Regions from separate parts of the Spirosoma agri genome, predicted to be linked through region 2. Evidence: riboswitches for the same ligand, from Rfam matches in the RefSeq annotation. Region 2 holds a riboswitch; the other holds the start of a gene.
What was found. Region 2 has a riboswitch for S-adenosylmethionine ahead of metH (methionine synthase). Riboswitches for the same ligand answer to the same signal wherever they lie in the genome.
Positions count from the first base shown of each region.

Region 1 (14,922 bases), on a different contig from region 2:
CTTGTACCCCGATGACGTGCTGATCGTAACGCCGATCAACGAAGTAAGCTTTATGTCGTGGCTGGGTGGTGATGTTCGCGGTACATCGCCCTATTGCACCAGGCAGGGCTGGGAGGTGAAGTTGGGGCTAATGCGAGCCTACATTGAGGGCGTGGCTGCGATGCGCGAAATCGACCCGTCTATCCGCATCCTTACGACCGAACCGCTGATTCAGCTGGTACCCCCGCAGAATGCTACCAGAGGTGAAATTATGGATGCGGCCATTGCGGACGAAAACCAGTTTCAGTCCGTCGATATGCTGGCCGGAAAAATCGCTCCCGAATTAGGGGGCTCACCCGAATACCTTGACATACTGGGGTTCAATTACTATTACAATAACCAGTGGGTCAACAAGACGGGTATATTTCTGGGTTGGAACGACGCCGTCCCCGATCCGAGATGGGTTCCACTGCGACGCTTGCTGATGAAAGCTTATCATCGGTATGGCAGACCCATTGCCCTGACCGAAACGAGCCATCCCGGCATTGACCGGCCCGGCTGGATTAGTATGATTGGGCGCGAATGTGCGGCTGTTCTGGAAGCGGGTGTCCCACTTTGGGGCGTATGCTTGTATCCGATCATAGACCGACCCGATTGGGACCATCTGGACAACTGGCATCGTTCTGGCCTATGGGATGCCGATTTAACCGTCGATCCACCCGGTCGTATCCTGTATAAACCGTATGCTGACGCATTGCTGCAAGCACAACGTGCGGTGTCTGACACGTCTTTACTCGTAGCTAACTCATCCGTTGTCTAGGGAGTTACCACGATTGAGAAGAGTGTGGACCAATCAGATGCCGGGGGGTCTATACTGAGGGTTGTCTTCGGGGATGGTAGGTTTCGACGAGGCTGAATGGTGTATTTAGCACCATTCAGCCTCGTATTGATAATCAGTATATTATAGGTATATCTGGACCATTTTATGCCAGTCATCGGCCTGATGCGCCCGCCCGTCCCATATATGTAATTCGTGCTTTATATGTTTCGTGCAAAGCGTTTCGCTCAGGGCCAGATTGCTATTCAGAAACGGATCGGCAGCGCCTACGGTCATGACGATCTGCATCCGGCGCAGATCGTCCAGCACGTCCGTATTTTCCAGATTTGGTAGGAAATGATTTGGGTTGTGAAAGTAAATATCTTCGTCGTAATAGTCATCGAACAAGCCACGGAACTCCGCAACGGGGGCGGATAAATCGTACCGGCCACTCAACGCGACTAGTTTACCGAACCATTGGGGATGGCGAAATGCAATGTTGGCCGCATGATAAGCCCCCAAACTACAGCCATGTGAAATCATGAAAGGCTGCGGATTTTTCAGCCGGGAAAACGGCAGGACTTCGTTCAGAATGTAGTGTTCATACTGGCCGTGCCGTTTGATCCGATCCGGTGGGGGAATATAGCGGTTATAGATGCTCTCCCGATCGATGCTATCGACGCAGAAAAGCTGGAGCCAGCCCTTATCGAGTCGATCGGCAAGTGCGTTGACAAGGCCTATCTCTTCGTACTCATAAAAACGGCCACGTCGGGTCGGAAAAACTAAAACCCGAGCGCCAGCATGGCCAAAAACCAGCAATTCCATGTCACGGTTCAGATTTGGGCTGAACCACTTGTGATACTCACGATCCATAACGAAGCGGAAAGGTTTGATGAAATTGCAGCCGTCGACGCAAACTAAGGCAACTTAGTAGGTAAACAAATTATTAAAAATTTGCGATTCCTCTAAAACCTGCTTCCAGACCTGGTAACCTGCCGAGTTGAGATGAAGACCATCGGCTTCAAAAAGTTCACGACGTGGCCGACCATCGCCACCCAGTAGGGGCGATGTCATGTCGATCGTCTGAAAAAGAGGATTTTTACGAACCTCGTCAGTGATGAGCCTGTTCGTTGCGCGAATTTTATCCCCGATTCCCCAGCGGGCCGGACTCAGTTTTATGGTAAGAAAAGACAGCGAAGTATCGGGCAACTGCTGGCGCATTCGGTCGGCAAGGGCGCAAAAAAACAGGCACACTTCTTCTGGGTGTCGTCCATCGCCGAGGTCATTATCACCTGCATAAAACACGATGGACTTTGGGTTTACCGGCACCACCAGCCGGTCAAAAAACCAGGTGCAGGCTGCGAGCGTTGACCCACCGAAGCCCAGATTGAGTGTGTTTATCTGGGGGAAATCGTTTGCCAAGGTTGTCCAGAGCCGGATCGATGAGCTACCATAAAACACAACCCGGTCAGCCGTGGGATCAATTGTCTTGGTTTTGGCTTCGAGTAGCCGAACTTCGTCTTCGTACCAGACCATCTGGTTATAGTAGGATTAAGTGTTGCCTGACGGCTTCTAATAAACTCTCTGGATAGGCTTTCGCACCAGTATTTATTAACTCAAAAGTAGAAGAATGAGTTGCTATGCGTTCTAGAGTTATTAGCTTTTGGCACTTATTTGTTGAGGTAAATTTGTCTTTTAGGATAAACCGTACGATTTTTTACTTTTTCACCGGCTCCGCCAGTTTCTTTAAATCCGGTTCAGCTGCCGCCATCCATTTGCGGATAATGCCACCCAAGGGCCGGAATTCGATCAGAAAACCATCGTGTCCATAGAGTGAATCAATCTCTTCGTAGGTTGCATCCGGAATGTGGCGGGCCAGAAACTGCTGTTCAGTTGGAGGAAACAGCAAATCAGACCGGATGCCAACAACCAGCGTTCGGGCTTTTATCTGATTCAGGGCGTTCAGAATGCTGCCCCGGTTGCGGCCAACATTGTGCGAGTCCATTACCTTCGAGAGTGTCCAGTACGTAAACGCGTTGAATCGTTCGGCGATTTTCTCACCCTGGTAGCGCTGATAACTAGCTGACTTATAGCCGTCCAGCTGCTCGTTGTTGTCGAGCGCCTGCGTGAACCCGTACGTATCGTAATTTCGGTACGAAATCATCGCCATGGCCCGAGCCGCTTTCATGCCCTGCGCCCCGGCATCGTCGCGCCGTTCGATCCAGGTCGGATCTGCCTCAATGGCCATCCGTTGCGCTTCGTTAAAGGCAATGCACCAGGGCGATGCCACCGCGCTGGCGGCAATCAAGACTAAGTTGTCGATCAGATTTGGTCGCAGGATGGCCCATTCGACGGATTGCTCACCACCGACCGATCCGCCGACGCAGGTGTGGATTTTTTCAATGCCCAGTTCCTGACGCAGCAGGTCCATCGCTTCGACCATATCGCGCACGGTTATGGCCGGAAACTCGTGGTAGAACGGTTGTGTGGTGGCCGGATTGATCGAAAGAGGGCCGGTCGATCCGTAGCAGGAACCCAAAATGTTGGCACAGACGATGAAATTGGTTTCCGGATTGAAGTATTTACCGGTTCCAACCATGCCAGACCACCAGTCACCCGGATCGGCATTGCCCGTGAGCGCGTGGCAAACCCAGATAACATTGGATCCGTCATTGTTCAGGGTTCCACGCGTTGTGTAAGCCAGCCGAAAACCCGGCAGACTCTCTCCCGATTCGAGCGGGAACGAATATTTATAGTCGAAATACTGGATGTCCAAAGGATGATGCGTTTTCTGCTCTGACGTTTTCAGCGGTGGCGGAGACACAAGCTGAAAACCATAAACGAACTGGAACCGCCCAAGACCACTCCCGGTCAACGGTGCGATAAGGTGAGTAAGACTTAGTAGGCCGTGGAAGGCATACCGTGCTGTTGGTAGAGCATGTGAGTATACGATTTATAGTCCCTAACGATCCGCCATCGCGGTTGCTTTAGGCAGGAGTTAGCACCTTGCCGTGTGGTAGGTTGCCAGCGATTCACAGAGCCTGATCTCTCCTCGCTTCTTTATAAATCAATTGACGCCGGTAGTATTGTGCGTGACGTCTGGTAATTGACTTGATAACGCAAGTATACTAGCCAAACCGCGCCAATCCAAACACCATCCTTATTTTCTGGCCATTGCCTTATTTTTTTGACTTCGTTCCTGAACAGGGTATATTTAATCAGCGGTATATTTACTTTTGTAGCGAAGACACGTCACCGATGAGCAAAACGTACCATTACAATCGCGAGAATGCTACCCGCGCAGCTGGCACTACGACCCTGAAGGACGCCATCGGACAGCTATTGAAAGCGTATCAGCTTCAGACCCGCTTTAACGAAACGTATCTCGAAGCATTCTGGGGACGCATGATGGGACCAACGATCGCATCACGCACAAACCGGCTCTACGTTCGGGATCGTAAACTGTACATCGAGATTGCCTCAGCCCCGTTGCGTAACGAACTTGTCAATGCCAAGCAGAAGCTGATTCAGCTCGTAAACAAAGACATGGGTACCGATGTGATTGACGATGTAATATTTATCTAGTTTCCTGCCTAGAACTGAATCAATAAGTTCTGCCGCTCCTGCTGCATCGTTAAGGGCTCATCAACGAATTTGGCGTTCAACCCCAGCCGCTGACAGATTGCCAGCCATTCCTGTTTGGGAACCACCAGAAAACCATTGTTCTTACGGACCTTGTAATACGAAGAAAATCGCAGGCGTACCAATAGGCGGATCATCGTCAGTAACTGACCTTGCCGGAGCGACCGGCCGATAATGCTCCCGATATCTTTCAAAACACTGCCGCCAACCATCAGGTCACAGATCATCGCTTTGGCACCGGGTGCCGCAACCTGCTTCATAGAAGCCAGCAGTTGCTCAACTTCGGCGACGTTGCGGTAATACTGAACCACGCTCATAACGATAATTACATCAAACCGCTGGTTTAGGACCGGGCTGAAATTGAGGTAGTCGTCCGCCGGTAAATCGTGAAAATGAACCGTAGGATGTTGGGCGTGTACGTTGCGGGCGATCTCGTTATAACGTTTGGATATGTCCAGTCCGTGCATCTCGGCAACCCGGTCGTGCCAGGCTGTTTCCAGATTGCCAGGGCCGGAGCCAATATCCAAAACTTTTAGATTTTTCGACAGTGGAATGTATTTTTCTACCCGTGCCAAGAAATAGCCATAGTTAACGGACATGGAATTATCAAATTCGTTTTCCTCCTGCCAGAAATCGAGCCACGTTGCTGCTTCGTTAGCCATGTTTAGTTTGGTCGCTACTGAATTGTCTACTTGATTGTATGAATATACGCTGACCCGGAGTCAGCAGACTGTGGTTCCTGAATCGCGTCAATAGCTCTTCCCCAATGACAACTCCGAATTGTGAACATCCGCCGATGCACCAGTTGATGAAGGTATGTGCATCTGCCAGATAATTCGAAACCAGATCAACACGCAGGGTAACGCTTTGAGAACGTAAGGCAACACGAATCGGTCTCGCAAAACAGGTGGAAATATATCACTCGGCGAAAAAACCGTTAATACGAGGCAGCTGATCAGGAGCGTCTTATCCAATAAACTCCGGGGGCAATAGAACCACCAGATCATGACCCCGGTAACGGCCGTAATGTACGTAGGCGATTCCGAAACAGGATTGAAAATGACCTGAAAGATAAGCACCGAGGCAACCATCAGCATCCGAAACCAACGCTGGCCAAATCGTTTGGTATGAATGTATACGGTACAGAATAAGACCACGCCAAAACCGATAATAACCGGTGTGGCAACATCGGGCGAAATAAACGTATGGACAAGCCGGTGAATGGACGTATTCGCCCATTTGTCGTGATCGGATTTGATGAGCAACTGATTGACCCACAGCTCATACTGCCACCATAATTTAGCGGGCGACGTGAAAAAGATCGGTAGCAAACCCAGTACCACCGCCCAGCCGACCATGGCTACCAAAAAACGGGGCTTCTGCGGATAGAGTAGAAACAGAGCCGCAGCAACTAGGCTGTAAATTTTGATATTGAAGCCCAGCACAATGAAAAAGGCCGCCCAGATGGGTTGCTTTTTCTCGAAACTGATAAAAGCAAATAAGGGAATAGCCGCAATGAATGGATTCGTCTGGCTGTTGACCAGTGACGTGAATAACTCCTGTAGACAAAACCAGTAGGCGAATACTTTCTGCTGGTGCGTAAATGGCATACGGTATATGGCCAGTACCCAGACGCCCGCGAACAAAAAATGCCAGAGAAATAAGCCTAACCGAAACGGTAACCCAAAAATAGGTGAAAACAACGCTGCGAAGGTAGGCGCATAGTGATAATGGTCTCCATATTCGGCTGGGTACTCATTATACAGGCTTACACCATCGATCAAATGGTAAAGCGAATAGTAGAAAATCTTGTAATTATTCGAATCAAGGAGAATAACTATCCGCGTACTGGCGAACAGTGTAAGGAGGGCGTAAACACCAAAAATAAAGCGGTAGTCGCTGAATATCGGTTTCTTGAAGAATGATAACATCAAAAGGAAATGTCAGACATAAGAGTAGGTACTCAATGGGAAGTCGCTGTCAGTTGCTGCGTAAAAGCCCCCATTGTGGCAAACTCGCCCATCGGTCTCAGATACCGCAATAACGCTTCAACCCGGTCGAGTAATGCATCGCGGGAGTGTCGACGAACGTACGTGGGAATTTTTTCGTAGCCTGACAGGTCCGTAAACTCCCACGGATGAACGTACAGATTCAGGAATCCTTCGGTTTGAAGCGTCTGCTTACACAACTGCTTGTAGTAGGCAAAGGGGAAGTTTTTCAGGCTTAACCAGAACAGCGGTAAGCGGAGCGTAGGCGTAACTGAGGCCGGAATTTGCCAGACGCCTGCTTCCTGAAACGGTTGCTTCGGTTCGCCCCAGTGGTTGTAGCGGCCCGGTAGCCATGTAGGATGCAGCGACGAATTATACGCATAGCCAGCCTGTTGAACATCATGTGGATCGACAAAGCCCATCCGGGCCCGCCGAAAACCCGTAATGGGCTTATCCAGCAATTTTTCCAGTGCCAATCTGGATTTTAGCAAATCGGCAGGTTCGAAGGTTGTGTGGAAATAGCCATGGGAAGCGATTTCGTGTTTGCCTGCTAGCTGGCGCACCAACTCTGGTTCATGGAGCGCATAATTGGCCGTTGTGAATAAGGTGGTACGGGCATCAACGGCATCAAATCGTTCGGCCAGCAGGCGTAGGCCCCGCGTCGAAACGGCCACTTGTTCACGCAATGAGATATCGTGACCAAATTCGACAGCGGTATCAAACTCCTCTACATCGACGGTGAATAATATATAGTTCCCAGCGGGTGTTGCTCGTCGGTCGGGGCTTCCCATATTGTCTCAGTCTCCTCAATATCGCTCGTGTCGCCAATGATGTAGGCAGGACGTTGTTTTACTTCCACGAACGTTTTGCCCAAATATACGCCGATAATGCCGATCATGATAAACTGAACGCCACCAATTAGTACAGAAAGCAATACCAGTGTAGTCCAGCCCGATACGGTTGCATCTGTAAAAAAGTACTCATACAACGTCTCCAGACCGAACAGCGTAGCAAACAGAGACATGCCGAACCCGAGCAATACCGACAAATAAAGTGGCTTCGTGGAGAACGATGTAATGCCCATAGCGGCCAGTTGCAGCATCTTCCGGAACGAGTATTTGGAGCGACCGGCGTATCGGGCAGCGGGTTGGTAAAGAATCCGGCATTGGCGGAAACCTACCCACGAAATGGCACCACGTAGAAACAGATCATTTTCTTTGAACTGCTTTAGCGTATCGATAACTTTTCGATCGAGTAACCGGAAATCAGCGGCACCGTCTTCTATTTTCAGCCCCGATACCTTCCGCAACAGGCTATAGAACTTCTTGGATGTCGCGCGTTTGAACCACGATAGCTTGGGATCTGGCTGACGAACCGTATAGACAACGTCGAAGCCCTCGCACCATTTGTCGACCAGCGCGGGTATCAGCTCGGGGGGGTGCTGAAGATCGGCATCGAGACAGATAACAGCCTGACCTCTGGCGTTTTCGTAACCAGCGCGTAGCGCCATCTGATGACCGAAATTACGGGAAAACGACAAAAAGCGTACAACGGGATAAGCCTTACTCAACTGACGGAGCACATAGCGTGTCTGGTCGGAACTGCCATCGTCTACGATCAGAATTTCGTAAGACTGATAACGTTCCATGACCGCCATGAGCCGATGCACCAGAACGGGTAAATTCTCTTCTTCGTTGTAGGCTGGTACGACTATACTAATCATACCTTGAGATGATTTCATTGTATCTTCGTGAGTCAAGATTCCGGTACGGGGTTTTCGGTCAATTTTTACGCTAAAGTAAGTATTTATACTTATTTATTTATTATACATGAATTAAAGTTGTTTTAAAAAAGTTCATAAACCCCTGTGCGTCGCTAAAAAGATCAGTCGCTTATACGCCCTATGAATACGTTGCCGAAGCAGAATTTACACGGTCGGGATAGTCAACTTGTTGAGCAAGAAGGAAAAAGACAGGATCTGGGATTTGGCACCAAACTGAACGACACGTATTCGCGGCTCGTCAATAAAGACGGCAGCTTTAATGTAGCGCACAAAAACGGTACGTTCTGGGACCGACTGAATCTCTATAATCGCCTTATCACGATGACATGGCCCCATTTTTTGGGGTGGGTACTGGCCTTTTATCTGCTTGCAAACGGTTTCTTCGCGGGCATCTACGTACTGGCCGGGGCTGAATATCTGCAAAGCACATCGGATCAGTCTTTTTATGGACCGTTCTGGAAGGCTTTTTTCTTCAGTTCCCAGACGCTGACGACGGTGGGGTACGGGCACATTGCACCCACAAGTTTTTTGTCGAGTATCATTGCTGCGTTCGAGTCGATGATGGGCTTGCTGTCGTTTGCGTTAGTAACGGGACTGCTATATGGCCGATTTTCGCGACCATCTGCCCATATCAAATTTTCCCAGCGGGCCGTATTCGCTCCGTATCTGGACGTTAATGGCTGGATGTTTCGGGTGATCAACGCCCGGTCTAACCAGTTGATCAACGTACAGGTAGAGGTGACTATGTCACGGATGGAGCTGAAAGCCGATGGCGATCATTATCGTAAGTATTATCCGCTGGCACTCGAACGGACGAAGGTGACCTTCTTCCCAACGAACTGGACACTGGTTCACCCAATTACCCGCGAAAGCCCGCTACATGGCTGCACGCCCGACGACCTTGCCAAATCAGACACTGAGTTTCTGATTCTGCTCCGGGCCATGGATGATACCTTTTCGCAGGAGGTGCACCGGCGGTATTCGTACCGCTACGACGAAATACTCTGGGGACATAAATTTCGCCCTATGTTTGATAACAGCCAGCAAAGTATGCTCAACCTCGATCTCGACAAATTAGACGAAACGGAAGAAGTTGCGCTTAATTAGCGAATAAGTAGGGCGGGTGGAAACCCGCCTGAAACAAAAAAGGACACTCCCTACATAACAAACTTAAGACTCATCACCTTGATTAAACCCCCTTTTCTGCGTCCCGGCGATACGGTCGGTGTAGTGGCTCCTGCCAGTTGGTTTCCTTACGAGGAAATGGCTGAGGGATTGCGTATTCTACGCGATGTCTGGCAACTCAACGTCATTGAAGGTGATAGCCTGCGCGCTGTTGACGGGCCATTTGCGGGTTCGGATGCGTTACGACGTGATGATTTGCAACGGCTTTTTGACGATCCATCCGTGAAGGCTGTTTTTGCGGCCCGTGGTGGGTATGGCTGTTACCGGATTGTTGATCAGCTGGATTTGACGGGCCTGACGCAGCAGCCTAAGTGGCTGGTCGGTTTCAGCGATGTGACAGTTTTGCTAAGCCTTTTCTATCAGCACGGTGTACAGAGTCTGCATGGCCTGATGCCCCGGCAGTATGGGCAACCCGATCGGGCTGAATCGCTCGAATCAGTGCGGCAATGGCTGTTTGGTGAATCACCGGACGCATATTCGATCCCATCGGATTCGTTGAATCGGCCAGGCAACGCAACGGGGCCACTGGTAGGGGGGAATCTGACCATGCTGGTCAATTCATTGGGAACGCCGACCGATGTGGATTTTTCGGGAACGATCCTGTTTATTGAAGACATTGACGAGACGCTGTTTTCCCTCGACCGTATGATGACGCAGCTCCATCGGGCGGGGCGGCTGGCAAAGCTGGCTGGTTTGATTGTGGGTCAGTTCACTGATATGCGCACAAACGCGTCATTGCCGTTTGGGAAAGATGCGTTTACGATCATTGCCGACGCGGTTGCGGAGTACACGTATCCCGTCCTGTTCAACTTTCCGGCGGGGCATGTTGATTATAATCTGGCGTTGCCGATCGGGCAAACGGTTCGAATGACGATTGATAGCACGACGAGTCGACTGGTCTTCTGATGCCTATGCGGCTGGTGGGTAGGTTCCTGAGTAGTTGTACTTTTTCCGTAGACCATTATCTATCGCTCATGATTCGCTCACTCCGTTGTTTATGGTTAAGCCTGATCGTGCTGGCGAGTGTTGTTGTTGGCTGTCAGAACGATCCGAATCCGCAGAAAACCAGGTATCGGGTCAGTAAAGCTGTTCAAACAGCCTTCAATTCTGACGTTACAATGATTTATCAATACGACAGTCTGGGGCGACTACAGCTTGTTAACGAGTACCCAACCGTATCGGCTGAGCTGACTGGTGTGACCCCGACCGCGCAAACGATAATTTACTACAAGTCAGTAACTTCAGAACAGATCGACCGGGTTGACCGGCGCTTGACCCGACCCGTTTTGGGCGAAGATGGACTGGAAGCAGGTACGCAACGGCTGTATCATTACGACAATCAGGGGCGACTATCGTACGTCAAGGAGTCGAAAGCATTGAACGGCTTTACAGCGTTTAAACTCATCCAGGCTTTTCAGTACGAATACAAGGCGGATAATCTACCGCTGCAACTGATTGTGTCCGGACCCCCTCCGCTGCTGGAACGCAATATTTACACGTACAAATTCGACAAGGGCAACGCCGTCCATATCGATCTGACGGTCGTTACGGCCCGAACAACGACGCCCAGAAGCAGCGAATCCGACGTGACCTTCGACAAAGCGCCCGGCGTTTATAGTAATTTCTTCGCTATCTATCCGGGAATCACCTCGTTTAACAAAAACAATGTCATCAACGCCAATACGACAATGATCAACAATGAGCGTGGTCTATTGGCAAAACGGATCAAAAAGGGTGCTTATGTTGATGAAGTAACAGAGTATACGTATGAACTGTATTGACAAACGCTGACCACAAGACGCTGACTTAAAACCGGTCGTTGTGTGTGCCGAGTTCAAGCCAGAGTCTACTAGTCAGCGTGTTTATCGGTTACAACTCAATTACTTAATATACCGAAAATCTTCGTTGCCTTTCAGCGCCAGCAACGTTTCATACATCAGTTTGATAACGTTTTGTACGTCCTCCTTATGAACCGTCTCGACTGTTGTGTGCATGTACTTCAGCGGTAACGAAATCAGCGCGGACGCAATGCCCTCCGTAGCATACGCAAAGGCATCGGTGTCCGTGCCGGTCGAGCGGCTAACCGCCTGCCGCTGGAACGCAATCCCTTGTTGATCAGCAACGCCGATCAGAAAATCGAGCACATTATTCTGTACCGCCGGGCCATAGCAAAGCACCGGTCCATCGCCACATTTAAGATCGCCCTGTTCTTTTTTATCGTACTTCGGCGATTGCGTGTCATGGGTAACGTCTGTGCAGATGGCCAGATCAGGGCGGAGTCGCCGGGCAATCATTTCGGCACCACGAAGCCCGATTTCTTCCTGTACCGCATTGACCACGTAGAGCGTGAAGGGTAGCGTTACGTTGTTTTCTTTCAGGAGCCGGGCCACTTCAGCGATCATAAACCCACCCATGCGGTTATCCAGCGCCCGACCTACGAAAAACCGATCGTTCAACTCCATCAGGCCGTCGGAAAATGTACAGACCGTTCCAACGTGAATCCCCATGTCAGCCACTTCCTGCTTGGTAGCCGCGCCCACGTCAATGAACAGGTCGGTTACTTTGGGTGCAGTGTCTTTAGCCAGGTCGCGGACGTGAATGGCAGGCCAGCCGAATACACCCTCGACGACACCCTTCTTCGTGTGCAGGTTAACCCGCATTGACGGTGCGATCAAGGCATCGGAGCCGCCGTTGCGTCGGACAAACAGATAACCGTCATCAGAAATGTAGTTGACGAACCACGAAATTTCATCGGAATGGGCCTCAATAACTACTTTATAGTCTTTTCCGGGTCCGATAACACCCACAGCCGTACCGTATGTATCCACGATATGTTCGTCGATATACGGCTTGAGATAATCTAGCCATAGCTGCTGCCCTGACGATTCAAAACCAGTTGGCGAGGCATTGTTAAGGTATTGGTACAGAAAACTTTTACTGTGTTCGTTCATTGTGCGCTGAAAATAAACTATTCACGAATGACTAGAGAGTCAAACTCGGAATACGGAATTAATGAAAATCAAATATAGGCGATTGCTTAACGTACCATATGGTCTGGTGTTAAAACAATTGATAAACTAAACCACGTCAGTATAACCCCGAAATGCCCAATAAGTCATTCGGATTCGGGCAAATGGCCAGAAATTGGTCTCGGTCACGCAGTGAACAGACGCCGGGAAAGTCGCCCGTCTTGCCCAACAGGTCGGTCATAAACTGAAAGTGTAGGTGCGGAGGCCAGTCGCCGTTTTCGGGGTAGGGACCAATGGCGCCGATCGGCTCACCTGCCGCGATTTCTTTTCCCACGAACAAGCCTTCCAGCGATGAGCGGGTCAGATGTCCGTATAGCGAATAAAGCGTCCGGAATGTTACGCCGTCAGGCTGGTTCAGGACTACGTTACGATGTTCCAGGATAATGGTCGGGCCGTAATCCCCGAAGTGTGCGTTGTCTTGAAAACTGTGAACGATGCCGGTCAAGGGTGCTGAAACGGGTGTTCCGGCGTCGGTCCAGAAGTCGATGCCGAGGTGGATCTCACGAGGCTCTTCGGTCGTGTTGAAGTGTTCGCTTCGGCGGTAAATAACACGATGTTCGTTATAACCACCGACACCCACAACGGCACCTGCTTCGCGTAATTTCCCGAACACATACTCTGTGAAAGTCGCTGTATTGGTTAAGTCGAGCGTTGCCAGATCGGGATTCGTAGCCGAAAAATCAAGAATCAGGTAAGGGTCTCGTTGGAAATTGACAGGGAGAAGCATGAGCAGGCAGGTGACGTCGCAGAAAAGACTGGCTCAAAAGGTAAGAATTGTTTCATCAAAATTGGTAAGAATCACCGATTATAGACTTTTCGCTTTTATAAAATCGTTTTAGTGTATTAACCGCACTATCAAAGCGTATGAATCATATACATGCATCGTGGGCTTTACTGATCTGCCTGAGTCTTTCACTGGCTGGTTGTTCGATGAATGACTCGGAGGTATCACCCGGCAACTGGCGAACCAAGTCTGCGTTTGGAGGCACAGCCCGGAATGCGGCTGTTACGTTCACAATCAAAGACAAGGCCTATGTTGGAACGGGATCGAATGAGGATAAAGATGGGCTTTCTGATTTCTGGCAGTATGATCCGGCCGAAAACAAATGGACCCAGGTCGCCAACTTTCCAGGTAAAGCCCGCAGCGAAGCCGTTGGCTTTTCGATTGATTCCCTAGGGTACGTCGGTACTGGCCTGGACAGAACGACCGGCGATTTGTTCAACGATTTTTACCGGTATGACCCAGCGACCAATAAATGGACACAAATCGCCAATTTTGGTGGGTCTGCCAGACGGTCGGCCATTGCGTTCACCGTAGCTGGAACTGGTTTTGTGGCGACTGGTTCGGATAGCCCCGAACTGCGTGACCTGTGGGCGTACGATCCGGCGAAAGATGCATGGACGCGTAAGGCTGACTTTGGTGGCAGGGCGCGGATCGGGGCGGCTGCGTTCGTGATCAACAACGTGGCGTATGTGGGCACCGGAAGCACAAACAACGTGAATCAGAACGATTTCTGGGCGTACGATCCAGCGAAGGACACCTGGCGGGAGCGTAAAAACTTCACGGGAACATCACTCGCACGTTCCTACGGCGTAGGCTTTTCAATTAATAACATTGGCTACTTCGTAACGGGTTCCTGCACGCAGCGTTCCGGAGACTACGATGTCTGGGGGTATAACCCGATTACCGATTCATGGACTATGCAATCGTCTTTCGAGGGAACAGCCCGAACAAGAGCGATTGGGTTTTCTACCGGCACAAAAGGATACGTGTCAACGGGGGCAACGGGTCAGGCACGCTTCAATGATTTGTGGGAGTTCATGCCAGACGGTAACTGAGCAGTTTTGTTGGTCTCGGATGCCGAAGGTATATTTACGACCATTTTTCTGTTCTTACAGACATATTCTTCGGCAAACTGACCAATTAACCTAACTGCATGGAATCTACTATTGAGAAGCCTATCAACCAGGCCACGCTTTTTGGCCACCCGATGGGCCTTTTCGTTTTGTTCTTTACCGAGATGTGGGAGCGCTTCAGCTACTACGGTATGCGGGCGATCCTGTTGCTGTTTCTGATCGACAACGTTCGGGGCGGCATGGGCATGAACGAAGCCGATGGGGCCGCTATCTACGGAATTTATACGGCCTCGGTGTACCTGCTTTCGCTGCCCGGTGGTTGGATTGCCGACAACCTGCTCGGGCAGCGCAAATCTATTTTTTATGGCGGTATCGTAATCATGCTCGGCCATATTATTCTGGCCTTTCCGGCGGGTCCGGGACTTTTTTATGCGGGCCTGTGTACGGTAGCGATCGGGACCGGGCTATTGAAACCGAATATCAGTAGTGTTGTTGGCGAGCTGTATCCGGAAGGGGGCGCTCGGAAAGATGCCGCTTTTTCAATCTTCTACATGGGCATCAATACCGGCTCACTGCTTGGCATTTCGGTCGTTGGTTATCTGGGACAGAAAGTTGGCTGGCACTACGGATTTGGCGCGGCTG
Region 1 covers NZ_JAAGNZ010000001.1:902,884-917,805, forward strand. Annotated here, with positions in the region: gene GK091_RS03795 (amine oxidase) at 1-799, shown strand, start outside; gene GK091_RS03800 (esterase family protein) at 941-1,669, opposite strand; gene GK091_RS03805 (SGNH/GDSL hydrolase family protein) at 1,724-2,332, opposite strand; gene GK091_RS03810 (homoserine O-acetyltransferase family protein) at 2,514-3,572, opposite strand; SAM riboswitch class I at 3,747-3,865, opposite strand; gene GK091_RS03815 (DUF721 domain-containing protein) at 4,055-4,381, shown strand; gene GK091_RS03820 (class I SAM-dependent methyltransferase) at 4,390-5,100, opposite strand; gene GK091_RS03825 (glycosyltransferase family 87 protein) at 5,188-6,369, opposite strand; gene GK091_RS03830 (polysaccharide deacetylase family protein) at 6,402-7,217, opposite strand; gene GK091_RS03835 (glycosyltransferase family 2 protein) at 7,154-8,167, opposite strand; gene GK091_RS03840 (ion channel) at 8,330-9,316, shown strand; gene GK091_RS03845 (S66 peptidase family protein) at 9,395-10,300, shown strand; gene GK091_RS03850 (hypothetical protein) at 10,369-11,175, shown strand; gene GK091_RS03855 (M42 family metallopeptidase) at 11,275-12,345, opposite strand; gene GK091_RS03860 (peptidoglycan DD-metalloendopeptidase family protein) at 12,482-13,150, opposite strand; gene GK091_RS03865 (Kelch repeat-containing protein) at 13,288-14,262, shown strand; gene GK091_RS03870 (peptide MFS transporter) at 14,361-14,922, shown strand, end outside.
Region 1: it holds a riboswitch for S-adenosylmethionine, as region 2 does, so the genes downstream of both, GK091_RS03810 (homoserine O-acetyltransferase family protein) here and metH (methionine synthase) in region 2, are expected to answer to the same signal.

Region 2 (14,922 bases):
ATTACCCTGTTGGCCGTTAGCCAATTCTCTTTTGCCCAGGAAAAAACCGTTACGGTAGGTGGTGCTCCTATGTACCCATCAAAAAATATCGTTGAGAATGCGGTGAACTCGAAGGATCACACCACATTGGTAGCAGCCGTTAAGGCCGCTGGTTTGGTTGAAACCCTGTCTGGACCCGGTCCGTTCACCGTGTTCGCTCCAACGAACAAAGCGTTCGATAAACTACCCAAAGGCACGGTTGAAACACTGGTTAAGCCAGAAAACAAATCGACGCTGACGGGCATCCTGACGTATCACGTGATATCAGGTAAAATGAGCGCGGCTGATCTGATGAAAGCCATTGCTGATGGTGGCGGCAAAGCAACCCTGACAACCGTTGCCGGTGGCACACTGACTGCTATGCAGAAAGGCAAAAAAATCGAATTGATGGATGCTAAAGGTGGCACCGCTACAGTTACGATTGCGGATGTTAATCAATCAAATGGCGTAATTCACGTAATTGATTCGGTTCTGTTGCCCCAGTAAGCCGGAAATTTTGGTGGCTCATAGCCAAGTAATAGCTGCCCGACCACGACTGGTCGGGCATTTTTTGTGCACGATTTTTGGCCAATTGTGAAACAGACAAGCTGATTTCCAGAAAAAATTCCGGACATTTCTTCAGCAATACTGAATTGGATAGCGCATCAGGTTTACAAAAGCCTTACCATCGGTTTATGAACACTATACTCACTCGTTTTCGGCCAGCCAACAGCCTTATTGTTGTGGTTTTTCTGTTGGTTGCCTGCCGGAACGATAGCAAGCTACCCGTCGATCGGTTTCAGAAAAGTACAACGGCGGCTGTGGCAGCGATCAGCTTCTATTATAACGAGTTGAATAACTATGAGCGAACGCTCTACCTACAAAGCGTGGCCACGGATGCCTCCCAGCCATTGGCCGTTAGGGACAAAAATGGCCGGGCCACTCCCCTACTAAGCGATCCGTTCAGCGCGACCGGCATTCAGGCTCGCCTGGCCTTACTTCAGCACCTGGGCAACTACGCCGAACGCCTGACGTCGTTAAACGGCACGACGTCTACCGATGAATTTCAGACAAATGTGTCGGCATTGGCCAGCAACCTGACCGCCTTACAGACAACGTTTACCAGTTTGAGCCAAACGTCAGATGCCAGCGCAGCGCAGTATGTTGGGCCAATTAATTCACTGGTCAACGTCATTGGCGAGCTTCTGATCCGAAAAAAGCAACAGAACGCCTTGCGTCAGGCTATTATTTACGGCGAAGGGCCAATCACGAATTTGTTAAGTTTTCTGCGGCAGGATTTGGAAAAGTACGTTTCAGCGACGCGGATTTCCGGCAGTTTGCTGGTCTTAAGCGATCAGGTCATCAGCTACAATGGTGCCCGCAAAAAGCTTACGCTGGCTGAACGGCAGGAACGCCTGAACACGATTGCTAAACAAGCGAAGGAATACCAGTTGCTCAGTCTGGTTCGTCCTTCGGAGGTGGTTCAGCAGATGCAGATTTCTCATCAGGCACTGGTTAAAGCCGTAAAAAGCGGAAACCCGCTAACGTTGGGCCTGGTGCTGGGAGCGATCGATGACTACGAAGCGGCCGTACAACGGTTGCTCACGGCGACTCGTGCGTTAGACGACTTACTGAAGAAATAGAGCCATGAAAAAAATTGATAATCAATCGCTGTTGGGTTGCATCGAATCCTGCTTCATGCTGTCGATGGACGACCGGCTCACCCTCAAACAGCAAAAGAAGATGAACGCCCTGGGTAAGCAACTACGCGGTAACCTCCTCAACCTGCTTACGGCCCAATTCAACGACGACGTAAAGCAGGTTGACTCGGCCAACCAGCAGCTTCAGCAGCTCAATACGCAGCTCGCCGATACGCAAGCGGCCATTGCCAGGCTCAATGATACCATAGCCACCGCAGCCAGTGTCGTAAAAGCCCTGGACAAACTGCTGCTGTTGGCCGTGTCCTTTATATAAGTCTGGGATTACACAGAGGACACGGCCAACAGTCTTATGCGTCGTAACTCAGCACAGGAGCCAGCCAACGCTCGATCTCTTCAATCGGCATGTCTTTCCGCAGGGCGTAGTCCTGAATCTGATCTTTGTTGATTTTACCAACGGCAAAATATTTCGATTCGGGGTGCGAGAAGTAAAAACCGCTCACCGACGAAGCCGGATACATGGCGTAACTTTCGGTCAGTTCGATACCGATCTTCGTTGCATCCAGCAGGTTGAATAACGTACCTTTTTCGGTATGGTCAGGACAGGCCGGATAGCCTGGCGCGGGCCGAATGCCCTGATACTCTTCCTTGATAAGCTGTTCGCCGGTCAATTTCTCGCTGGTCGCGTAGGGCCAGAATTCGGTCCGTACGCGCTCGTGCATACGCTCGGCAAAGGCTTCTGCCAGCCGGTCGGCAATGGCTTTTATCATGATGCTGTTGTAGTCGTCATGATCGCGTTCGTATTTGTCGATCAGTGCTTCGATGCCGATACCAGCCGTAACGGCAAATCCACCGATATAATCTTCCCGACCGCTTTCCAAAGGCGCAATAAAATCAGACAGGCAGAAGTTCGGCAAACCGGGTGCTTTCTGATTTTGCTGACGGATGAAGTGCAGCACCGTTTTGGTATCGTAAATTAACTCACCCGCCGAACTAACCGACGTCTGCGATTGCGCTCTGCTGATTTTGTATTCGATGTGCCGGTGCGACCCATGCCGTTCGCACGGAACCTCGCGCACCTGCTCTTCGTAATTGTGCAATAACACATCATCATCCGCGGAGTTAGCCGGGAAGAATCCAACAACGGCTTTGGCTTTCAGCAATTTGTTATTGATTACTTCCTTCAAAAGCTTCTTTGCGTCATCGAACAGCTGACGGGCTTCGTTACCAACAACGGCATCATTGAGGATAGCCGGATATTTGCCGTGTAACTGCCACGTCTGGAAAAAAGGCGTCCAGTCAATGTAGTCAGCCAGTTCGGCAATAGGGTAATCGTCAAAATAGCGGTTACCCAGGAATGTCGGCTTCGTTGGCTCGAAGTTAGTCCAGTCAATGGGCGTCCGGTTTTCGCGGGCTTTTTCGATCGTCAGCGTGGCCTTGTCCTGCCGACGCCGGGCGTGATCGTCTCGCACTTTGGCATATTCGGCCTTGATTTCCGTGAAGATCGTATCCCGCGTTGATTGCAACTCGTTGACGAGACGACCCGCTACCGGAACGCTTCGGCTGGCATCCAGCACGTGAACAACCGGCCCCGAGTAGTGCGGATCGATCTTGACGGCCGTATGCACCCGCGATGTGGTAGCGCCACCGATCAGCAGCGGCATGGTGAATCCCTGCCGTTCCATCTCCTTGGCAACGCCAACCATCTCATCGAGCGAGGGCGTAATTAACCCGCTTAGCCCAATAATATCTACGTTGTGTTTCTTCGCTTCTTCCAGAATTTTCTGCGTCGGTACCATCACACCGAGGTCGATAATTTCGTAATTATTACAACCCAGCACGACGCCAACGATGTTTTTACCGATGTCGTGAACGTCACCTTTGACCGTTGCCATCAAGATTCGGCCCGCAAAGGACGATTCGCCACCTGTTTTTTCGGCTTCGATAAACGGGGTGAGGTAAGCCACGGCTTTTTTCATGACCCGCGCCGATTTCACGACCTGCGGCAGGAACATTTTACCGGCACCGAACAGATCACCGACAACGTTCATACCGTCCATCAGTGGTCCTTCGATAATGTGCAACGGGCGCGCAACCTGCTGCCGGATCTCTTCTACATCCTGATCGATATAATCCGTAATGCCCTTGATGAGCGCATGTTTGAGCCGCTCATGCACCGATTCCTTACGCCACGCATCATCCTGAACAATGGCTTTCCCCTTGGCCTTTACCGTTTCGGCAAAATCGACCAGGCGTTCGGTCGCGTCGTCCCGGCGGTTCAGCAAGACATCTTCACAACGTTCCAGCAAATCTTTAGGAATGCTATCGTATACCTCCAGCTGGCCAGCGTTAACGATACCCATGTCCATACCCGCCCGAATGGCGTGGTACAGGAAGGCCGAGTGCATTGCTTCGCGTACGAAGTCATTCCCCCGGAAACTGAACGAAATGTTGGATACGCCCCCGCTCACTTTGGCCAGCGGCAGGTTTTCTTTGATCCAGCGGGTAGCATTGATAAAGTCGACGGCGTAGTTATTGTGTTCTTCGATACCCGTTGCCACTGTCAGGATGTTCGGATCGAAGATGATGTCCTGCGGATTGAAATGGACCTTATCGACCAGAATCCGGTACGCCCGTTCGCAAATCTGGATGCGTCGTTCATAGGAGTCAGCCTGACCCGTTTCATCGAATGCCATCACCACCGCAGCAGCTCCGTAGCGTTTGACAAGATTGGCCCGTTCGATGAATGCTTCCTCGCCTTCTTTCAGCGAAATAGAGTTCACAATCGCCTTGCCCTGAACGCATTTCAGACCAGCTTCGATAACTTCCCACTTGGACGAATCGACCATGATCGGGACGCGCGCAATGTCGGGTTCGGCAGCGATCAGGTTCAGGAACGTGGTCATGGCCTCCACCGAATCCAGCATGCCTTCGTCCATATTGACGTCGATCACTTGCGCGCCCCCTTCCACCTGCCCCCGGGCAATGCTCAGGGCTTCATCGTAATTGCCTTCTTTAATAAGTCGGGCAAATTTTTTCGAACCCGTCACGTTGGTCCGCTCACCCACGTTCAGAAAGTTGGTCAGCTCCGTGATTTTCAACGGTTCCAGACCACTCAGTTTCTGATAGGGCTCCGGCTCCGGCACCTGACGGGGCGGGTATTTGGCGGCTACCTGGGCAATGGCCCGAATGTGATCGGGCGTTGAGCCGCAGCAACCCCCAACGATGTTGATAAAATTGCTCTTAACGAAATCTTCGATTTGCAACGCCATCATATCCGGCGTTTCATCGTATTCACCAAATTCGTTCGGTAACCCCGCATTCGGGTAGGCCGAGGTGAAGAACGGAGCCTCTTTGGCCAGCGTCTGAATATAGGGCCGCATCAGTTCAGCACCGAGCGCACAGTTCAGCCCCACACTTAATAATGGCAAGTGCGAAATCGAGTAGAGAAACGCTTCAGTCGTTTGCCCCGACAATGTCCGGCCACTGGCATCGGTAATGGTTCCCGACACCATGATCGGCAGCACGGTCCGCTCCGGATTCTCCGCGAAATATTTGTCGATTGCAAACAGCGCGGCTTTGGCGTTGAGCGTATCGAATATGGTTTCGACCAGCAACAAATCGGCTCCCCCTTCGACCAGGCCACGAACCTGTTCATAGTACGCATCGACCAGATTATCGAACGTAACAGCCCGGTAGCCGGGGTTGTTGACATCGGGCGATAACGAGGCCGTGCGGTTTGTGGGTCCCAGTGCACCGGCCACAAAGCGCGGCTTATCCGGATTTTGCTTCGTTATTTCGTCCGCAACGTCTTTGGCAATCCGGGCCGATTCGTAGTTCAGTTCATACGCCAGTTCTTCCATGTGGTAATCCGCCATGGCAATCGACGTACTGCTGAAGGTATTGGTCTCGATAATATCGGCACCAGCTTCGAGGTACTGCTTATGAATTTCCTGAATGATCTGCGGCTGTGTGATCGACAGCAGATCGTTGTTTCCCTTTACGTCGTGCGGATATCCTCTAAAGCGTTCTCCCTGGTAATCGGCTTCACTAAGCTCGTACCGTTGAATCATCGTTCCCATCGCACCGTCGAGAACAAGAATCCGCTTTTTCAGTAGGTCTGTAATCAGTTCCAAGTGATCCAAAATTTATAGAGTTGACAGCGCGCCAATGGTCGCTTTAAAGCAATGCGTCGTAAAAACCGGGGCTTATCAAAACAGGCGAAGGAAGCAGAAACGCTAACTTATCTGTCCCCGCGCAAACTGGGGTGGAAAGCGGCACCTTTTCCGGCTTGTAGAGTAAGCGGCTGGTTGCCAAGACATCGCAGGGTCCAATCCCTCCGTCTTTCTTGATAAGCACTTAAGCAAAGGTATAGATTCTAGCCATAGTCCCCAAAAATAGCTTAATTTTGGGCGCATGAATGAATGAGCAATTTAGTAAACAGAGGCCGTTCGGTTGTCAGTATTACCCATTAATTTGCTCAGTTATGGCACTGGCAGTCCGATTGGTCACGACTTATATTTGATGAAACTAGCAGCCATTGATATCGGTTCCAATGCAGCCCGTCTGCAAATTTCAACAGTATTACATAATGACGACATCGTTAGTTTCAAACGGGTTGAATACGTCCGCTTTCCGCTTCGACTTGGGCACGATGTCTTCAATTTTGGCGAACTAACGCCCGAAAGCGAAGCCCGCACCACCAAACTAATGCAGGTGTACAAACTGCTGATGGAACTGCACGAAGTTACGGACTACATGGCCTGCGCTACGTCGGCCATGCGGGAGTCATCCAACGGACAAGAAATCGCCGATCGTATCGAAGCATCAACCGGCATCAAGATTCACATTATCGATGGCAGTAAAGAAGCCGAACTGATCAATAATGTGGTTGTGCAGGCACTCGACGATCAGCAGTTTCTCCACATCGACGTGGGTGGTGGCAGCACCGAACTGAACCTGTACCGGAACCGGCAAAAAATAAATTCCAAGTCGTTTAAAATAGGCTCTGTGCGACTGCTGGAAGGGAAAGAAACGAAAGGGGCCTGGCGGAAAATTGAGGACTGGGTTGAAGAAAATATCGATTCGTCAGCGGAAATCATTGCGGTCGGTACGGGTGGTAACATCAGCAAACTCTTTAATCTGGCGTCTAAAACATCCGACTCCGAATCAACCCGAGCCGAAATCGAACGAATCCGAAATTACATCGCCGGGTTCAGCCAGGAAGACCGCATCAATAAACTTCGACTCAATGCCGACCGCGCCGATGTGATCGTGCCCGCTGCCGACATCTACATTTCGGTAATGAAATGGGCTGGAGCCAATAAGATCGTCGTTCCGGATCTCGGCCTGAAAGATGGTATCATTCAACTGGTTTTTGAGCAACTCAACAAGGAGAAAACCGCTCTCTAACGCAGCTACACAAGTCAATAAAAAATCCCTGTGATCGTCGATCGCAGGGATTTTTTATTGGTCCAGTCGCCACAAATATAATGCAAGTGCCTATTTATATACACTTACACTATATTTGTGTACTAAATTTTTAAGTTGCTTGGGTTTATGACGGACTATATTCTGCTCCGGCAGCAGCATCCACAAGCTTCCGACGTTCCCGCATTCTGCCAGCCCGGTTTTTTCTTCAATGAACACGAACACCTGTGCCAACAACAAAGTGGATCGTTTTACCTGCTCTCGGCACTGAATCAGCGTACAAACCAGGCAGACGCGCGGTGTGCTTTTTTTGTTACGGCCAACGGAATCGTTAGTCCTGTTGCGGCCCCGTTTGGGTCAATCGAATTTGCCGAGACGCTTCCCGGCACGGTTCTCGACGCATTTATTAAATCGCTTCAGGAAACGGCTCGTTCTTTCGGAGCCTCGACCCTACGCCTGGTCAACTACCCCCATTGTTACGCCCCTGAACAGGCAAACCGGCTGGCAGTTGCCTTAGAGGAACAAGGCTTCCGACTGATCAAACTACACGAGAATTTTTTTCTGCCAATTACCGAACGCCCATTTAGCGCAACGATCAACGCATCGGAACGCCGACGACTGCGGAAATGCCGGGAGGCCGGTTTTCAGGTTAACCTTTGGCCAACGACGCGCGTTGACGACGCCATAAACTTCATAGTGGAAGCAAGACGGACGAAGGAATACCAGCTTACGATCAGTCCTGAACAGTTGACCACATTACTACAGAAATTCCCGGATCAATTCATTGTTTTCACCGTGAACGATGCGGACAAAATCGCAGCCATGACGGTTGCTGTACGCGTACGAAAGGATATTTTATACAGCTTTTTACCAGCATCGAATCCCGATTATCAGTCATTTAGCCCACTGGTTATGCTCACCGATGGATTGGTTACCTATTGTCGGCAACAGGGCATACGACTATTGGATCTGGGCGTATCGCTCGACAATGACCGGCGGCCCAAACCCGGTTTGATCCGTTTCAAGCAAAATCTCGGTGCGCAGTCATCCCCAAAAATGACCGTTGAGAAAACCCTGTGAACCCGCTAATTTTATTACCGGCGTGTCTGGTGTTTTTTTCGTTATTTTGTGGAAAAAGTGGCTCCTGTCTGGTGCCGACCGCATGCTTGAAGCTGGTTTTAATTCCCTGAGTCAATTCCTGAGCGAATTCGTCAAATCGCTGCTGTCACTGGTAAAAGTCGTGATTCGTGGTCGCCATAAAGCGCAGCTACCGGCCCGACAGCTACCGATTTGCTCGGTATTGGGAAACGGTCCATCGCTGAATGAGTCGCTGGCGGAGCATTTTGATTTTATCCGGCAAACCGAAATCGTCTGCGTCAATAATTTTGCCCACGCCGATATTTTTCATCGCCTTCGCCCTCAGAACTACGTCATTTCGGACCCTAATTATTTCGTTTTCACGAAGCAGACAACCGACCGCGATGATATTCGCCAAACGTTGTCGGTCTTTCTGGAACGCGTAGACTGGCCGATGTTGCTCTACGTGCCTCATTTTGCCAAAGGCTCTTATTTGCTCGGTCAAATTGAACGCGGCAATCCGCAGATCAAGGTCGTTTATTTCAACTACACCGTGGTCAGCGGTTTCCAGTGGCTGACCTACTGGCTCTACGCCAATGGGTTTGGGATGCCTCAGGCGCAGACAGTTATCATTGCGGCCCTGACCCTCATGATCAACCGCCAGTTTGAAACGATTTACCTGTTTGGCGCGGATACGTCCTGGCATGAACAGATTCGATTAACGGATCAAAATCAGTTGCTGATCAAGCAGATTCACTTTTACGACAAGCCCAAAGACGTAACGCATCAGCCTGTGTATTCTGACAAGCACCGACAACGCACGTTTTCGATGGCTTCGCAGTTCTTATCCTTACATAAAGTGTTCCGAGGTTACGAAGTTATCCGCACCTATGCCGATCACCGGGGTGTCACCATCCTGAACGCCAGTGCGAAAAGCTACATCGACGCCTTTGACCGAACACAGATAAAGCACTCCGTAGCGAGTAAATAGCGGATAGACCGATCTGGCTTGGTACACAAACGCCCGACCGTAATATTACGGTCGGGCGTTTGTGTACCAAGCCAGTGAAAGCCTTTATTTCTTTTCCAGCAGTTGCTTTACGAGTTGCTTCAACTCGTTCACCTCTGCTCTTAACTGGTGTAATTCCTGTTGTTTAGCCTGATCAGCTTTTTCGAGTTGAATGCTGTAGAGCGTCAGTTCTTCGACCTTTTCCAACAGCTTGGCGTCCATCTTACCGACATCAACACCTTCCCGAATAACCTGCTCTGCCGAAGGAACGCCCGGTAGGTACCCGTTTTTTTGGATGAATTGTTCGACCTCAGCTAATGAACGAAGTCTGTAAGCAGGATCAAAGACTTTGTCGGACCAATCGTTCACTTGCTTAACCGAGTAACGACCCGTTTGAGCCAGCACGATTTGACCATTGTCATCAACGGTAAGTACTTTGTCGAGCAGGGTCAGCCGAGCAGGACTACTAGCCGTAAGTCGGCTCATTCGGATACCAGATTCATGATCAATACCACTATTGACATCGAGACGGGCCGTGGGTGCTGACGTACCGATACCCACATTAGCCTGATTACCCAACACCACAGCATTGCTAACCGCGACATTTGCACCAGCCCCAATAGCCGTTGCGTTGATCAGATTCTGCGCAATGGCATCAGCTCCAGTACCTAGGAATGTATTTCGTGAGCCGCTGTCATGATTTCCTGTCGTGTAGCCGATATAGACGTTATCGTCCATGTTGCTACTGGCAGGACCGGCACCATTACCAACGAACGTATTATGGCTACCCGTCGTGTTCCCTCGCCCTGACGATGTACCAAAAAAAGTGTTGCCTTTCCCGGTTGTTGTGACGTAACCGGATTGGTAGCCGACAAAGGTATTGGAATCTGCAACAGCTTTATAGCCGGATTGATAACCAAGATAAGTATTTTGTTGCCCTGTCTGGTTAGACCGTCCTGCGCGGCTACCAACCATCACATTTCCCGAACCTTGATTATTAGCCCCTGTACTATCTCCGATCATGACGTTATAATTAGCATTGTTGTTATTATATCCGGCAAAATCACCAAAAAAACAGTTGTAAGAACCACTCGCAAAAGTCAGTTGAACGCCATCCGTTCTACCATTCCCAGCTCCTGCCTGTCTTCCAAAGAAACTATTATGATGACCTGTCGAGTATAAGTGTCCTGCAGCTTCACCAAAAAACGAATTGAAATAACCAGATGTATTAGAAAAGCCTGCGGCAACGCCATAAAACGAATTAGAATACCCAGAAGTAGTACTTGATCCTGCTATATATCCTACAATAGTATTGTTCAAACCAACTGTATTTTCTCTACCTGCGCCGTAACCGTAAAATGAATTTGCAAACCCAGTCGTATTCTTGGATCCAACGCTAGCCCCGACAAATGTATTAGCCCCCCCTGTTGTATTAGCAAATCCAGCTTTGCTACCAATCATAACACTACCAGAAACGGTATTATTATAACCAGCCGAATCACCAATAATCACATTATAGGAACCATTCTGACTGGTCCCACCTGCGTTGTAACCCAAATATATATTATTTGTGCCACTGACGTTTTTGAAACCACTGAAAGCACCTACAAATGTGTTTCTAGTAGCGGATTTACTCCAGGCACCCGTTGAAGCACCCAAAAAAACGTTTTCATCACCATTGTTAAGCCACCCTGATCCGGTACCAATCATTGTATTACCAGCACCCGATGTGTTTGTATTACCAGCCAAGTACCCAAAGAATAAGTTACTATTGCCCGTCGTAGTATTCAGACCAGCTGATTTACCAATGAATGTATTTGATAAACCCGTCGTCAGATTATTACCTGTATCGTGACCGACAAGCGTATTATTTGTACTATTTTCAGTTTGACCCTTATATCGCCAGGTCGGGTTAACGATAACATTACTGCTACCTGGCGTTTGAGAAGTGGGTGTGGTTAGTATTAAATTCTGCGCCTGCGATAGAGTCACAACCGTCAGTACAAGCTGAAAAAGTAATGTTAATCGGTAAAAAAAATTCATAAATTAATTAAGTAAAAGTTACATACTAGGAAACCGTTGCAAGTTACTAAACTCGCCCGAATGGGTAAACTCACTTGAGATAGATTAACATACCCTCATTTCGGCAGTCACGTTAATCCAACTAGTGTGAACCTGATAGTAACAAGATTGACAGGTTCATGGCGTGGTCATTGCGTAGGAACTTCTTTAATCATTCTATCAATATTGATTCCTCTAATAACCCTACCTTTGCAGTCAGAAGCATTTAAAAAAGTAAGGTTGTCCCGGCCCCCTGTCAAACTGGTCGAGTAGAGGGCCAAAAAATAGCGACAATAATCTATGAATCAATACAATACGGGCCAACCCTTTGACCTGACGAACAAATCGATTTTAATTACGGGCGGCACCGGCTCGTTTGGCAAGAAGTTCATTGAGATGGTATATCAGCGCTACCCGAATATCAAACGGCTGGTCGTCTACTCCCGCGATGAGTTGAAACAGTTTGAGTTAGCGCAACATTACCCAAGTTCGAAGTATAAATCCATCCGCTTTTTCATCGGTGATGTACGCGATAGCGAACGCCTGAAACGGGCCTGCGAAGGAATCGACATTATCATTCACGCGGCTGCGTTAAAGCAGGTGCCGGCCGCCGAATATAACCCGATGGAGTGCATCAAAACCAACGTGTTCGGTGCCGAGAATGTCATCAACGCAGCGCTCGATAACGGGGTTCAACGCGTGGTAGCCCTTTCGACGGATAAAGCAGCCGCGCCCATTAATCTCTACGGGGCCACCAAGCTCTGTTCTGACAAGCTGTTCGTAGCAGCCAACAACATGAAAGGCAGCCGTGATCTACGCTTTTCGGTGGTTCGCTACGGCAACGTGATCGGATCGCGGGGATCGGTCGTGCCGTTCTTTCTGGAGAAGCGTAAAGACGGCGTATTGCCCATTACCCACTCCGACATGACGCGGTTCAACATCTCGCTGGAAGAAGGCGTTGACATGGTGTTGTACGCGCTCGAACATGCCTGGGGCGGTGAGATTTTCGTGCCCAAGATTCCGTCGTATCGCATTACGGATGTAGCCACGGCCATTGGTCCGAACTGTGAGCAGCAACTGGTTGGTATCCGGCCCGGCGAGAAACTACACGAAGAAATGATTACGGAAACGGATTCGCTCAATACCGTCGAGACGGATAAATACTACGTCATTACGCCTTCCACACCAACCTGGAGTACCGACGATTACCTGAAAGCCTTCGACGGGCGTCAAGTCGAGATGGGCTTCAAATACAACTCGGGCACCAACACCGAGTGGCTCGACGTTGAGCAGATCCGGGAACAAATCCGGGAGCATGTCGATCCGGCCTTTCAAGCGTGATGTAGTAGAAAAGCCGTTATTAGTGTCTATCAATGCAAATGCGGGTTTTCACCCGCGTTATCAATGAATCAGCCAATTCCATACGGTCGTCAGCATATTACGGACGAGGATATTGCAGCCGTTGCCGATGTTTTACGCGGTCCATTTTTGACCCAGGGGCCCCACATCGGTGCTTTCGAAACCGCGTTTGCCGACTACATCGGTTGTCGCTATGCGGTGGCCGTAGCCAATGGTACGGCCGCCCTGCATTTATGTTGTATGGCGCTTGGCGTCACAACGGGTACGCGGGTCATCACTACACCGATTACGTTTTCGGCATCAGCCAACTGCGTCCGCTATTGCGGGGGCGAGGTCTATTTTGCAGATATCGATCCTGAAACGGCCCTCCTTGCTATTGATTCGGTTCGCGAGTTGCTCAGTAAGCATCCGAAAGGCTATTTTTCAGGCATTGTTCCCGTCGATTTCGCGGGTTACCCGGTTGATATGGCGGCCTTTCGGGAGTTAGCGGATGAACATGGATTGTGGCTTCTGGAAGACAGTTGCCATTCGCCGGGCGGGGCCTTTACGGATACGAACGGTACCATGCATCGCTGTGGCGATGGATCGCTGGCGGAACTGGCCATTTTTAGTTTTCATCCCGTTAAGCACATTGCAGCGGGTGAAGGCGGCATGATAACCACCAACGACGAAGCCCTGTACAAGCACCTGCTTCGACTGCGTACGCACGGCATCACCAACAAACCCGGTGAATTGACGGAACCGTATGCCGGTGAACCGGAACGCGGTGGCTGGTACATGGAATTGCAGGAGTTGGGCTATAATTACCGGCTGACCGACATGCAGGCAGCGTTGGGAAACAGCCAGTTACAGCGGGTCGATGCCATGTTCAGCCGTCGGCAGGAAATCGCGAAACGGTACGACGACGCATTCGCCAACTCAGCTATTTCCATCATTGTTCCGCCCGAAGGTATCAGTCACGCATATCACCTATACGTCATTCAGGTCGACGACCGGAAAGGGCTGTACGATTTTCTGCGGACGAGAAACATTATGGCCCAGGTGCATTACATCCCGGTGCATTTGATGCCTTACTACCGGCAGTTTGGCTGGAAACCCGGCGACTTTCCGAACGCCGAACGCTACTACGCACGCTGCCTGAGCCTCCCTATGTTCCCGACGCTAACCGATGCCGAGCAGGAGTATGTCATCGCATCCGTGAAGGAATTTGTCGGCGCATGAGTAGCGTAGCTATCATCACCGCACGGGGCGGCAGTAAACGCATTCCCAGAAAAAATATCCGGCCGTTTCTGGGTAAACCTATCATTGCATACGTCATCGACGCGGCCCGCCAATCGGGTTTGTTTGCTGACGTGATGGTATCGACGGACGATGAGGAGATTGCGACCCTTGCCCGACAGTACGGCGCATCGGTTCCCTTCTTGCGTAAGGCCGAAACCGCCGACGATTTTGCGACGACAGCCGATGTGCTGCATGAGGTGCTGAACCAGTATGCACACCAAAGCTCATTGTTTAACTATGCGTGCTGCCTCTACCCGACTGCACCTTTTGTCACTCCAGTACTCCTTCAGCGGGCATTTGCCACGCTTTCGGAAAAACAATTCGATACGGTCTATCCGGTGCAGTCGTTTGGTTTTCCAATTCAGCGGGCGGTGATGCTGGCGGACGATAAAGTACGCTGGGTTCAGCCGGAACATGCGCTGACCCGGTCGCAGGATCTGGAACCGGCTTACCACGATGCAGGCCAGTTTTATTTCTTCAGCACAAACACGTTTTTGCGTACCCGACGGCTGATCACAGACAACTCGGGTGGTATTGTCATTTCCGAAATGGATGCCCATGACATTGATACCGAGACAGACTGGCGACTGGCAGAACTCAAATTTCAACTAAGCAGGAACCGCTAAGCATCATGAATCAACTTCTCTTTCGGGCCGACGGCAACGCACAAATCGGAATGGGTCATGTCATGCGCTGTCTGGCACTGGCCAATATGCTGAACGGTGACTTTTCGATGCGGTTCGCTATCGTTGAGCCAACACCAACCATTCATTCCCTGATCGAACAGGCTACTATCAACGTTATTACCCTGCCCGACTCATCAGCTGAAACGACGTTTCTGGACTTAATTGAACCGGACGATGTCGTTATTTTAGATGGCTATTCGTTCGATGACGGTTTTCAGCAGTCGGTTCGCTCGCGGGCGAAACGGCTGGTTTATATCGATGATCTGACAGCAGGCCATCAGGTGGCCGATATGATCATCAACCATGCCGGGGGCATTACATCAGCGGATTATGAGGCCGAAGC
Region 2 covers NZ_JAAGNZ010000002.1:1,179,825-1,194,746, reverse strand. Annotated here, with positions in the region: gene GK091_RS21600 (fasciclin domain-containing protein) at 1-525, shown strand, start outside; gene GK091_RS21595 (hypothetical protein) at 714-1,661, shown strand; gene GK091_RS21590 (hypothetical protein) at 1,666-1,992, shown strand; gene metH (methionine synthase) at 2,027-5,758, opposite strand; SAM riboswitch class I at 5,917-6,034, opposite strand; gene GK091_RS21580 (Ppx/GppA phosphatase family protein) at 6,201-7,088, shown strand; gene GK091_RS21575 (GNAT family N-acetyltransferase) at 7,236-8,186, shown strand; gene GK091_RS21570 (hypothetical protein) at 8,269-9,174, shown strand; gene GK091_RS21565 (hypothetical protein) at 9,259-11,235, opposite strand; gene pseB (UDP-N-acetylglucosamine 4,6-dehydratase (inverting)) at 11,554-12,594, shown strand; gene pseC (UDP-4-amino-4,6-dideoxy-N-acetyl-beta-L-altrosamine transaminase) at 12,658-13,833, shown strand; gene pseF (pseudaminic acid cytidylyltransferase) at 13,830-14,519, shown strand; gene pseG (UDP-2,4-diacetamido-2,4,6-trideoxy-beta-L-altropyranose hydrolase) at 14,525-14,922, shown strand, end outside.